2 regions of the Pseudoalteromonas sp. S3776 genome follow, and region 2 is predicted to be linked to the other one. Evidence: riboswitches for the same ligand, from Rfam matches in the RefSeq annotation. Region 2 holds a riboswitch; the other holds the start of a gene.
The links. Region 2 has a riboswitch for cyclic di-GMP ahead of CWC16_RS14030 (hypothetical protein). Riboswitches for the same ligand answer to the same signal wherever they lie in the genome.
Positions count from the first base shown of each region.

Region 1: it holds a riboswitch for cyclic di-GMP, as region 2 does, so the genes downstream of both, CWC16_RS03115 (chitin-binding protein) here and CWC16_RS14030 (hypothetical protein) in region 2, are expected to answer to the same signal.

Region 1 is NZ_PNCU01000004.1:9,675-15,888, forward strand. It holds gene CWC16_RS03110 (S9 family peptidase) at 1-1,191, opposite strand, end outside; gene CWC16_RS03115 (chitin-binding protein) at 1,311-1,877, opposite strand; cyclic di-GMP riboswitch class I at 1,973-2,055, opposite strand; gene CWC16_RS03120 (efflux RND transporter permease subunit) at 2,165-5,305, opposite strand; gene CWC16_RS03125 (efflux RND transporter periplasmic adaptor subunit) at 5,317-6,214, opposite strand, start outside.
Region 2 is NZ_PNCU01000035.1:7,688-13,901, forward strand. It holds gene CWC16_RS14025 (ferritin-like domain-containing protein) at 1-36, shown strand, start outside; gene CWC16_RS14030 (hypothetical protein) at 80-1,816, opposite strand; cyclic di-GMP riboswitch class I at 1,866-1,949, opposite strand; gene CWC16_RS14035 (TonB-dependent receptor plug domain-containing protein) at 2,140-5,175, opposite strand; gene CWC16_RS14040 (FecR family protein) at 5,184-6,214, opposite strand, start outside.

The DNA of each region.
Region 1 (6,214 bases), on a different contig from region 2:
CTGGGGCTCGGGGTTCATCGCTACAGCGGCATAGTAGCACGGGTCGCTAAATTCAAGCGCCATGCGTGCTTGGGCTTTATTAATCACAACAAAGCGAGCTTGGCCTTGTTCGCGCTCAGTTAATACTAAAAAGTCATCAAATATTTCTACGCCTTCCAACAACACATGCTCGCGGTGCGCGGTGTGCTCTTGCCACTGCGTTTTATCTGCGATTGTTTCGCTTGTTGCCGTCATCAGTCTAAAGTTTTTAGCTTGCCAGTTGGTTACTATATAGAAAGTGTCGCCATGTTTATCAATATCAAACTCATGACCTTCCTCACGCCCCAGCAAAGGGTAAAACTCTCCTTGCGGGTTATTGGCATCAAGCACCCACGTATCATTTGTTTCGGTGGTGGCTAAATCAATAATAATTAAGCTCTCATCGCGGCTTTTACCCAAGCCCATAAAAAAGCTTTTATCGTGCTCTTCGTACACCATGACATCTTGGCTTTGCGCTGTGCCTAACTCGTGCCTAAACACCTGAAAACCCAGTAACGTTTGTAGGTCTTTTTTAACGTAAAATACGGTTTTATTGTCGTTAGCCCAAACAATTTGCCCTTCGGTATTTTCTAAAACATCGCTGAGCATTTCACCGGTTTGCAAATTTTTAAAATGTACGCTGTAAATTCTACGCCCTTCGGTATCTTCACTGTAGGCCATTAATTGCTCGCATGGGCTTAGCGCTACTTCACCTAGTTCATAAAATTCATGGTTTTGGGCTAAAACATTTACATCAAGTAGTAACTGCTTGTTATCAGTATTAATGCTCGTGCTTCTGTAATGGCGTGAATACTCATCATCGCCCCGAACCTCTGAGTGATACCAGTACTGACCATCTTTTACCGGTACCGTGTTGTCATTTTTTACGATGCGCCCTTTTAGTTCTTCAAAAATACTGTTTTGTAGCGGTTTTATCGCGGCTAGTTGCTCATCGCAATATGCATTTTCGGCTGCTAAATGGGCGAGTATTTCTTCGTTTTCGCGCTCATCATCACGCATCCAGTAGTAGTTATCGGTGCGCATTTTATTGTGCATAGTTAATTGATGGGGCTGCTTTTTAGCAACAGGAAAACGAGCTAATGATTGAGAAGAAAATTCACTTAATGACACAACAAAACCGTATAAAAAATAACAATGCGGGCAGTTTATCATAAAAATAAAAAAGCCCACTCATAGTGAGTGGGCTTGAGGTATAAGTCCAAATTTTAAAATTACTGCAATTTTATTCTTGTCATTACACCCATGGGAAGTTGGTTTTTATTTTAAAAGCGCTAAGAAACCTTAGTCCACGCCATCGCCCAGCTTTTTCCCACTCCGGGTTCAAAGCTTGGGTCTTTATCATTATTGGTTCTGCAAAACTGGCTAAATGGCCATGCCTTACACTGGTATATGTAACCTGTTTTAAGTTGTAGTACCTTAGTGCCCGCATTGTAATTTTCGCTACACTGAGGGTATACGTAATCATAATCTTGGTCGTTGTATTGTATTAAGTTGTCACACTTTGCTACACAATGAAACTCAACCTGTGCTTTATTAATACCGCTACTTTCTAGGGCAAATATTTCGTTATTTCGATAAGCTACAACCAAACCTTGCTTGGTCATTCTACCTGCACTTACTAAAGGGACATGCACGTTTATATATTCAGCAACTAAACGTGGCCAAGCATGGGGCTCACCTTGTTCCAAAGAGGTAATTTTATAATCAAACGATAAATCAACGAGCTCTCCTTGCATGTCTGAAAAGGTTACACTAATCACATCTCCAATGAATAATTGGGTATGATGATTTAAACAACCTATAGTTGACCATTTTCCACAGGCCAACGACGTATGCATAAACACAGTAACACCTTAAGAGTCACAAAATTTTATCCATTTCATATGGATACACAAAAACGACACACAGAGCAAGCGATACCGTACAATAATCACCCAGCAGCCCCGCTATCATAGTTTAAACCTTAGACCGGAAACTTTGCGTCTTAGCCTTTCGACTAATTTGCCAACAGAAAAATGATTATAAAACGGGCGCATGGCTTATTCAAACAAAAGAATGTAACCGAGATTTTTATGCAATCCTTAATAATTAAAAAGCCAACTCGCTAGAGTTGGCTTTAAGTGGTTTAAGATGTTTGATTTATAGGCGCTTTTCGCCTAAAAACTTTTCGAAAAACCATTTTAAACACGTTACCAATATCACCTAAAATTATGTATAAACATGGCACCAATATAAGCGTAATAAGTGTTGCAAACATCACAGCAAAGCCAAGCGCTACAGCCATAGGGATTACAAACTTAGCTTGTAAGCTGGTTTCAAACATTATGGGCAACACACCTGCAAAGGTGGTAATTGAGGTGAGTAATATTGCCCTAAAGCGTGCACAACCTGCTTCTATTACCGCGTTTTTAACGCTTACACCCTCACGGCGTACTTGGTTTACGTAATCGGTCATTACCAGCGAGTCGTTTATTACTACGCCGGCCGCGGCGATTAAACCAAAGCCCGACATTAAGCTAATGTCTAAATCAAACCAAAAGTGACCCCAAATAGCCCCCGTTAAACTAAACGGAATAACCGACATAACAATAAGCGGCTGGGCGTAACTTTTAAGTGGTACGGCAAGTAATATGTAAACTAAAATCATGCCGCCTACAAAAAACAGAAACTGCTCATTAGCTTGCGCTTGTTGCTCTTCTATTGCACCACCTAACTCTGATTTAACGCTTGGGTATTCCTCTTTAAGTTGTGGCAATAAGTTTTCTTTTACTTGCGAAACCACTTCGCCTGGCTCTATAACTTCTTCATCAATACTGCCGTATACATACACCGTACGATAACCGCCCTCACGGCGAATATAGCTAATCCCTGGCGTTTCGGTTAGCTCAACTACATCACCTAAAAGTACTTCACGCCCTTGCGGTGTAGTAACTACTGTGTGTTTTAGCGATGAAAACGCTTCGCGAGTCAGTTTAGGGTAACGTACCATTACTCTTACTTCTTCGCCGTTACGTATTACACGCTGCGCTTCGCCACCATAAAAACTGGCGCCTACTTGGTTTGCAATGTTAGCAAGGTCGAGTCCTAAATCGTAAGCGACAGGTTTTAAGCTCATTTGCACTTCTTTGCTAGCAGGGTCAATGGTCGAGCTTATATCAAACAAGCCTTTTTGTTGCTGCAGTAGCTGAATAAAACGACGGCCTGCGGCATTAAGCGTATCTATATCAGAGCCAAATAGTAAATAACCAAACTCACCTTCTCCGGTGCCGCCACCGCCGCCAACATCATCTTCAATAGTGAGTGATTTAATACCAGCAATGGTTGGCATGGCTTCTCGCCAGCGGCGCGAAAGTTCAAACGCGTTATAAGGGCGTAATTCTTCATCAACTAACGGCGCAAGTAACTGAGACTCGGTTCTGCCTTGATTAAACACCAGTACATCACGAATTATTTTTTGGCCAAATTCACGCTCTGTTTCTTCATCAACTCGCAACACCATGGCTTCTACTTCACGAATAGCTGCAATAGTTTGTAAGTCAGACACATTGTCGTTCATTTCTATATGAATTTGCGGAAAATCATGTGGCACTTTTGGAGTAGGTACAGTGCGTACTTTATTTGATGTGATAAGCGCAATGCTTATAAAAAACATAGCAATAAAGCCAAACAATACCGTCCAGCGCCAGTCTACACAGCGGGATATAAAACGCTTATAAGGGCCATTTACAAAACCAAAAAAGCGCGTATTAAACCTATCGCGCCAGCCACCTTTTTTAATAGGTGAAAAGTGCGTGTGGGCAATATGCGCCGGTAAAATAAGTTTTGACTCAACTAAGCTAAATACTAAACACAGTATTACTACTACAGCAATCGCGTAAAAGAAGGCACTTTCTGGCCCACTCGATAGTGTAAATGGGGCAAAGACTGCAATGGTTGTTAATACACCAAATGTAGCAGGGGTTGCTACACGGTTTGCACCACGAACGACGTTTTCAACTCCGCCTCCGCTTTTTTCTACCTCAGTATAAGCGGCTTCTCCTATTACTATGGCATCATCAACCACAATCCCGAGCACCATAATAAATGCAAACAACGAAATTATATTAATGCTTATACCAAATAACGGCATTAGCATCATTGCCCCTAAAAAGCACACCGGTAAGCCAATCATTACCCAAAGCGCTAATTTAAAGCGCAAGAATAACGAAAGCATAATAGCGACTAATATTGCCCCTTGAAACAAGTTAGCTTTCATCATATCAAGGCGCGCATTTAGGTAGTACGTCATGTCCATTAATGGCTCTAACCTAACACCCGGTGGTAGCTGGGTATTCTTTTGCTCAATATATGCTTTAACCGACTCGGCAACCGGAATCATGTTTTGATCTTGCGTAGCCTTTACCGACATATACACTGCGTTTTCGCCGTTAAATTTAAAGTAGCGCTCGCCTTCGGTAAATTGGTCTTTGATAACGGCAACGTCTTGAAGCAACACTTTAGCGCCGTATTCGCCTATTTTTACCGGTATTTGCCTAAACTCATCACCAGAGTAATACTGGTTTTCAACCCGAACAGAAATAACCCCCGCATCGGTTGTTAGTTGCCCCGCCGAAAAGTTAGCAGAATAACTGCGCACCGCGTTCATTACATCGCTTAGGGTTAAATTGTATTGGCGTAACGTGTCAGGGTCGATTTCGATGGCAATTTCATCAAGCGGCACATCGTTTTCTACCAACGATACGTTAGATAGCTGTAATAGCTCATCTTCAATTTGATTAGCAATTGGTTTGAGTTCTGTCAGCGGCAAGTCGGCAACCAAGGTCATCCCTATAACATCTTGCCTAAACTCAATCTGACTTATGGTGACCGGTTCCATACCCGCAGGAAAGGTTGCAATACCATCAACACGCAGCTTTACCTTATCAAGTACATCGGTAAGCTCTGCATCGGTGTTAATTTCAAGGCTTGCTCTACCGCCATTTCTAAAGGCGCGGTACACGCCCTTTTTAATTTCGGTCACATCCTTTAGTGATTCTTCAATTTTTATAAGAATGCTTTCTTCAATTTCTTGTGGTGAGGCACCGGGGTAATTGGCCTCAACATTAATGTAGTTAATTTCTACATTAGGAAACATTTGGCGCTGAATAGTTAAGTAGCTAATAACCCCCATAATGATGATAAAAACCATCATTAGGTTGGCTGCAACAGAGTTTTTAGCAAAATAAGCTATTAACCCTGTTTGTTTTTTTTCAATTGATTCGTTCATTAATTTACACCTTACAACTGTTGCGCATCAGCGCTACTTTCGGTGTTTTTATTAGCGTTACTTGGCTCGCTTATGCCAGCCACTTTAACCTGCATGCCTTTTTGTGGGTACTCAGGTAGCGTGGTAACTAACTTATCATCGGCATTAAGTCCGCTGCTAATATAAAAGTACTCGCCTTCTTCTCTCACTACGGTTACTTTGCGCGGTTCAAGCTCTTGGTTTTCGTTAACTATCCACACCGTTTGGTTATTCACTAATGATTGCGGCAAACGGTAAATATTATTAAGCATGGCACCTGCAAAATTAACCTGCACGTAGCTGCCAAATTTAATAGCCGGTTGCTGTGTTTTTAAGCCGTATGGGTCTTCAATACGTACCACTAAGCTGCTCATGCGCGTCGCGTTATCTACAATACCTAGGTCACGGTCAATCACGCCTTCACGTGTAAAACTGTTTAACCCTTTTTGAATAATAGTGGCCTTAATGCCCTTAATTCGCTCCGGTAAAAATACGCTATCAAATCCAGCAATAGGAATAATAACCTCTGCTGTTTCTATACTATTTAAATCAGCCACCTGTGCGCCCATAGCCACAAACTGACCAACGCCTACATTACGGCTCACTACTAACGCATCGTATGGGGCTTTTATATCGCAGTTTTCTAAATCGCGTTGTGCTCTTTTTAATGCGGCTTGCGCCGACTTAACCGCTGCTTGGGCGCTTAACACCTGCGGTTTGCGTAAAAATAAGTCGGTACGTGCTTTTCCCGGAAAACGTTTTGCTTCGTCTTCGGCTACTTTTGCCTGCGCTTGCTCTTCAATTAAAGCCGCTTTTGCACGCGCTAAATCGGCTTCGGCAACTAAAACGGCTGCTTCGTAGTTGTCTTTTTCAATGCTAATAAGTGTATCG
Region 2 (6,214 bases):
TGCCATACAGAAATGAGCCGCATGCAAAAGCACTAAGTACTTAAATGGCTTAGTTAAAATTTAACTAAGCCATTTTAAATTATTTTTCCAAAGTCATAGCTATAGCTGCATATTGTCTAAACCAATTGATTCTGCCTACTGCATGTCTCATTATATTATTAGAACGATTTATAATTGATGGCTCAAATTTAGACAGCTCTCGCCAATCATAAGAGAATGCAATTTGCTCACTTTTTTGACTAATACCATCTCCAGTTACAAATTGCGGTATAGGTCCAGGTCCAATGGCGATGCGTTCAATGGCGGTTTTTGCTAAACACTTCATAACATCTACATTATTCAAGTATCCCTCTTTATCAGCTACAACAAAAAACCCAACATCGATATGACCATGACTAATATCTTCATATCTTTCGTACGATTCTCCGCGACGGTCCCAATTATAATTCCATGTGCAGGCACCATCATTCTGAAATTCGAGGTTTTCTGTAAAAAAATCTATTATGCCCATTATTTTTGTTTTGTAAAAATCAGGTCTATCACCCCATTTATCCAAGTAGAGCATAGCAGTTGCCATAGTTAGATTATGATTATGTGCTAAAGGGTTACTGTATAAACCAGTATCGCCATAATTCTCATTATAAAGATTTACATAGTAAAAGCTGCCTTTTATAGCTGAGTTCTTACTATCGCTGTATGAGCTTTCATGGCTGTCAACAATCTTATGAGCACTCAATGTATATGAATCGGCAAAAGAGAAATAATCCGTTAGATTTTCTGTTCTAATTATATCAACTATACGCATAATACCGTTTAAAATCATACCATCAGTCAATACAGTTATACTTGAATCACTAAGTGATCTCTCCCAACCGGGCGCAATCTTATCTCTTTCGTTTAAAAAAAGTTTAGGTGCTCGTTTATAATTATTCGATGCAGAAAAGCTATTTCTATTTCGTGTTATATCTGTATCACTAAGCATTTTATTAGCTAACTCTACAGCTAAATCTAAATACTCGAGGTTTTTGGTTACACTATAAAAGTGTAGGTATGTTCTTAACCAATAATACCCATTCCACGCATACTCGTTTCCTGTGTTAGCTGTATTGTTAATAAGTGGGTTACCTGGATATTTGATAGATATCATTTCAGCTAACTCAGAGATAGTATTTACAGCTGAGACATTAGGATTAGGTACATCTAATCCTATTATTAAATCATCTGGTGTAATATTGTGGAATTCAAAAAATGAGTCCTCTTTTACAGATATTAGTTGTGGGTCTCCTGAGGCGCTTACCCCGAAATTACGGCTATTCTCAAAGTTATTTAAGTCGATTAATCCTAAACCCTGCAGTGCGCCTTCTGAAAATTTATTAGACCTTCTAAATAACCAGTCGAATGAGATATCTATAGGATCAATATAGTCTTTTTTTACTGAAACACTTTTGACCCCGTCGGAAGCAATTAACTCTCCATCTTTTACTGTAATTTCTAGAAAACGTGTTTGATAAAAATTAAGCTTATTCCATATACCTGGGTATTTATCACCAAACTTCATTTGTACACTTGACTGATTAAATAATACAAACTCCTTTGTATTAGAATTAGATAGTAAATAGGTTTTCTTAGATGGGTCACTTGGTACTTCACCGAGCCACACTACAATTTTAAACGGACCTGTTGGTTGCCATACGTCAAAACTGGCATAACTGTCGACGCCATTGAACCTTATAGCGGTATCAGCCAGAACTGTTTTCACATTAAATGAAAGTATTAATAACAGGGTAAGAAGTGATTTGATATTCATCATATTCATACGATCTCCAATGAGATGGCATGACGCTTTACTGCATACAACATATGTACGAGGCGATCCCGCTATCATAGGCTAAGCCCTTAGACCGGAGACTTTGCGTCTTCACCTTTCAGTGAATTTGCCGAAATTAATGTTAATAAATTTAGTTCCAATTGTTCGAAAAACATTCAGGAACGAGGTGAATTCTAATCCTTTATTACTTCCTGTCAACAATAAAAATTAATAAATTATTATTAAAAAATAATTACCTTCAAAAATAGTAAGTTACGAAAAAAGGGCCTTACGGCCCTTTGAACTTAAATAACATAAGGGAGTGTTATTTATTAAAAGCGGTATTCTGCACCTACGTAGTAGTATGCACCGTTAAAACCAAATGGTGCAGAGCGGCGAGAGTATTCAAATACACCATCGCTGCTTACAATTGTATTACCGTTAGCGTCTACAATTGTGCCCGAACGTGAGTTACCAATGGTGTTTTTATCTGGGTATACGTCAAATAAGTTGTTTGCACCAATATTGACAGATAAATCTTCGGTCACAAAATAGTTAACTTTAACGTCAGTTAAAATTTCTGCTCCGTAAGTTTGCCGACCGCCATCTTCTACTGTGTATTCACCAAAGCGGTTAAGTGAAAGGTTTACTGTCCAGTCACCACGCTGATAAAGCGCACTTAAATTAATGCGATCTTCTGGTTGCCACTCTTCAATAATTGAAATTTCTTGATCAGAGAATACATCTTCAACAGGTACTGTTTCTAGCCCTGAACCCGATGGCGTAAATAACGATACAACCTCAGTTTCTGTAAAGTTAGCCGCTAAAGTAAAATCAAGTGTGCCGCCTAAGCCCTCAGTATTCCAAGTCGCTACAAAATCAATACCCGAAGTTTCGGTATCGGCACCATTTAAGAAAAACTGCCCTGCACCTGCGCCTGAGCTGATTAATGCCGCATCTAGGCTTGAAGAAAGCCCTTTGCCTAAACGGTTACTAATTACTATGCGGTCGTCAATATCAATTGAGTAGTAATCTACAGTAACATTAATGTTGTCTGTTACATTGTAAACAATACCTAAACTGCGGTTTTGCGATTTTTCTTCTTTAAGCTTTGGAATACCTAGACTTTGCGCAAGGGTTGAGTCGTTTCTGAATGTACCTACTTCCTCAGCAACTAATGAGCCGTCTTCCGCTACAACGAATTGTGTACTAATGTTGTTAAAGTACAATTGCTGCATTGACGGTGCTCTAAAGCCTGAACTTAATGCACCACGCAATGACACATCATCAGTAATTGCCCAGTTACCGGCAAGCTTAAAGTTTACCGTATCGCCAAAGCCTTTGTAATTATCGTAACGCAGTGCGCCTGATAAAATAACATCTTCAATTAGGTAAGTTTCTGCATCAAGGTAAAACGAAATTACATCGCGCGACTCATCAACCGATGACGCCGGTGAAGAACCACCAAAACCTTGAGTGCCACCAGAGGCATCTTCTGAGCCCACTCCGCCACTTAAACCACTATAAATACTTACCCCATCAAGGGTGTCGTAATCACGGTACGCATATTCGCTGCCCTCTAAAATGCGGTATTCATCAGTACGAATTTCTGCACCCATTGCCAGTGAATAGTCATCAAAGTTTTGTGTAAAATCTATATTAATGGTTTGCAGTGATAGCTCCATACCATAAGCATAAGCTTCTCGCGGAATAGTATTGCGTATATCAGCGGCACTTAAACCTTGCTCGTAACGTAAAAAGTTAGCGTACGAGGCATTAACTGTGTCACTGGTTGTGTAATCAATGCTGTTTTCACCGTATGTGTACGATACATCTAAGCTTGCGTCGTTATCAAAATCGGTTTTGTAACCAAAGTTATAAGAAATATCGTCAATGGTGGTATTAATTTTAGGTAAAAAGCCTAACGGGATGGTGGCATCGTTATCTTGTAATACCGGGTTACCGCCTGCATTTGCATTGTGACGGAAAAACGCCGCTGATTCGTTATCGCGCGTTGAATACGTAATAAAGCCATACAACTCGCCATCACCTAACTCATACCCTGTATTAACCGTTAAGCCAAATTGTTGTGAGTCGGCATCGCCAATACGGAAGGTATCTCTATCGGCGGTCAGTTCACGCGGATCGCCAGCCAATAAAGTACCATCACTCAGCTCTGTACAGCCATAAAACTGACATGAGCCATGTAAGCCAGCGCGGTTAGTAGGCGCGCGGTCGCGGTAATTAAGCGTTGCATTTAAGTAGCCGCTATCACCTAGGGCAAACCCTTTATTAAAATCAACGTTTACTGTTTCGCCGTCGCCTTCTGAATATTCGCCGTAATTAACGGCCGCTTTACCGCCTTCGCTGCCATCTTTGAGTACAATATTAATTACACCGGCAATTGCATCTGAGCCGTATTGCGCTGCGGCGCCATCTCGTAATACTTCTATACGTTTAATAGCAGAGGCCGGAATAGCATTCATATCGGTACCTGCGGTACCACGTCCTACTGAGGTGTTGATATGAATAATACTTGCCTGATGACGACGCTTACCATTAATCAGCACTAATGTTTGGTCAGGCCCTAAGCCACGCAGTGTTGCAGGTCGTAAGGCATCTGTGCCGTCACTAATTGACGAGCTTGAAAAGTTAAATGAAGGTGCAATAGATTGCAACATACGGCCAACTTCGGTTTGGCCTGTGTTTTCAAGTGCTTCAGCACTTAAAATATCAACGGGTACGGGTAAATCTTCTACTGAGCGCCCTGCGACACGGCTACCTACAATAGCAATTTTTTCTATATTCTCTTGCGCAACGTCCTCGGCTGCATTCACACCGTGTGAATTTGCTGCAAGCAATGCTGGTAATACAGCTGCACTAACCCCTGAAAGCTTCATCATGTTGTTATCTTTCCTATTGATTTGTTTGAGTTTTATACTCAGTAAACCATTTTGATCGACAACCGCATCGAGCTCAGTCCCCACTAATAATGCTTGCAGTGCATCTAATTGGGTATAAAAACCATAAACCGAATTTGCTTGGTATTTTTTTGCCAACTCATAAGAAAACACTACGGTTTGCTCTGTTTGTTTAGCAAATTCTATTAAGGCTTTGTCTGCTCGCTGCGCTTGTATATCAAATTGCACCATTTTCTGGGTAGTTTGTGTTGCCCCTTGCACACTCATGCTAAAAATAGCCGGAGCAAGTACACTTAAACCACTAAGTAGATGCGTTTGGTTACTGCGCAATTTATATAAACAGCTGACAAACAAAATTCCTCTATAGTTTTTTATCTTTTTTTTAAACTTTTTTTTACCAATAACATTTGAAAATGCAACTTCACCTAACATTTGTTTGATATGCATAACATTTCTTATGATTTAGTTTGCTGTGTTAGGCTCACCATATGCTCACCTAAATGCTCATGCTCTATTGCAAAATTAGTCTGCAAACTCTCAAGTAATCCCTCAACATCTCCGGCTTTAAATACACCCGCTACTTTTATGTTGGCAAGCTCAGCGCTCGACAGCTCAAATCGTGTAGGGGTGTAACGGCTCACTTCATTTAAGGCATCGCTTAAATGCTCACCATTAAAAATTAACATACCGTTCTGCCACGCTAAATCACGTTGTACGTCGTCCACAGAAAGTTGGGTAATAGGCTTGGTAATGCTTTGTTCAATAATTGCTTTTTCGCCTGAGATAACAATATTAGCATTAATATTTCGGACTTTTTTAGCGTTATTATCAGCCAGTTGGTAGTCTTTAAAATCATCAGCATTAACTGCAACACTAGGATCGGTGATCATCACTTTGCCTTCGGTTACAACAAGCTCTAAATCAGACGAGGTATTTCGCTGTACATTAAATACAGTACCCAGTGCCGTAAAGCTTTTATCGCCAGCCATCACACTAAAGGGTCGAGCTGGATCTTTTGCTACATTAAAACGCCCTTCTCCCTTACTCAGTAATAGCTGACGTCGCCCTTTGCTATAAGCTACCTCGAGTAAACTATTGGTGTTTAGTTGCACAATTGTGCCATCAGGTAAAACGTACGTGGCTTGTTCACCTACTTTGGTTGTATAAATTTTGGTGTAGTTTATTTTGGCCTGCTCTGCGTTGTAGCCGTTTTCAAGACTAATTAATAAATAACTGCACACCATTAATGCCGCAAATAAGCTTGCGGCAATGGCACTAGTAAACGCCCACTTATTTTTCTGCGGTTTTGCATTTCTATGTGGAAACAAACTACTCAGTTCGTTTAATACGGCCAGTTCATCCCACAGCTGGGCCAGTTCGTATACAGCATCTTGATGGGCGGTGCTTTGCATCATCCAGAGCTTAAACTGCTCTTTTTCATTTTTATTTAAGCCTCTGTCAATGGCGCTTATCCATTCACATGCTT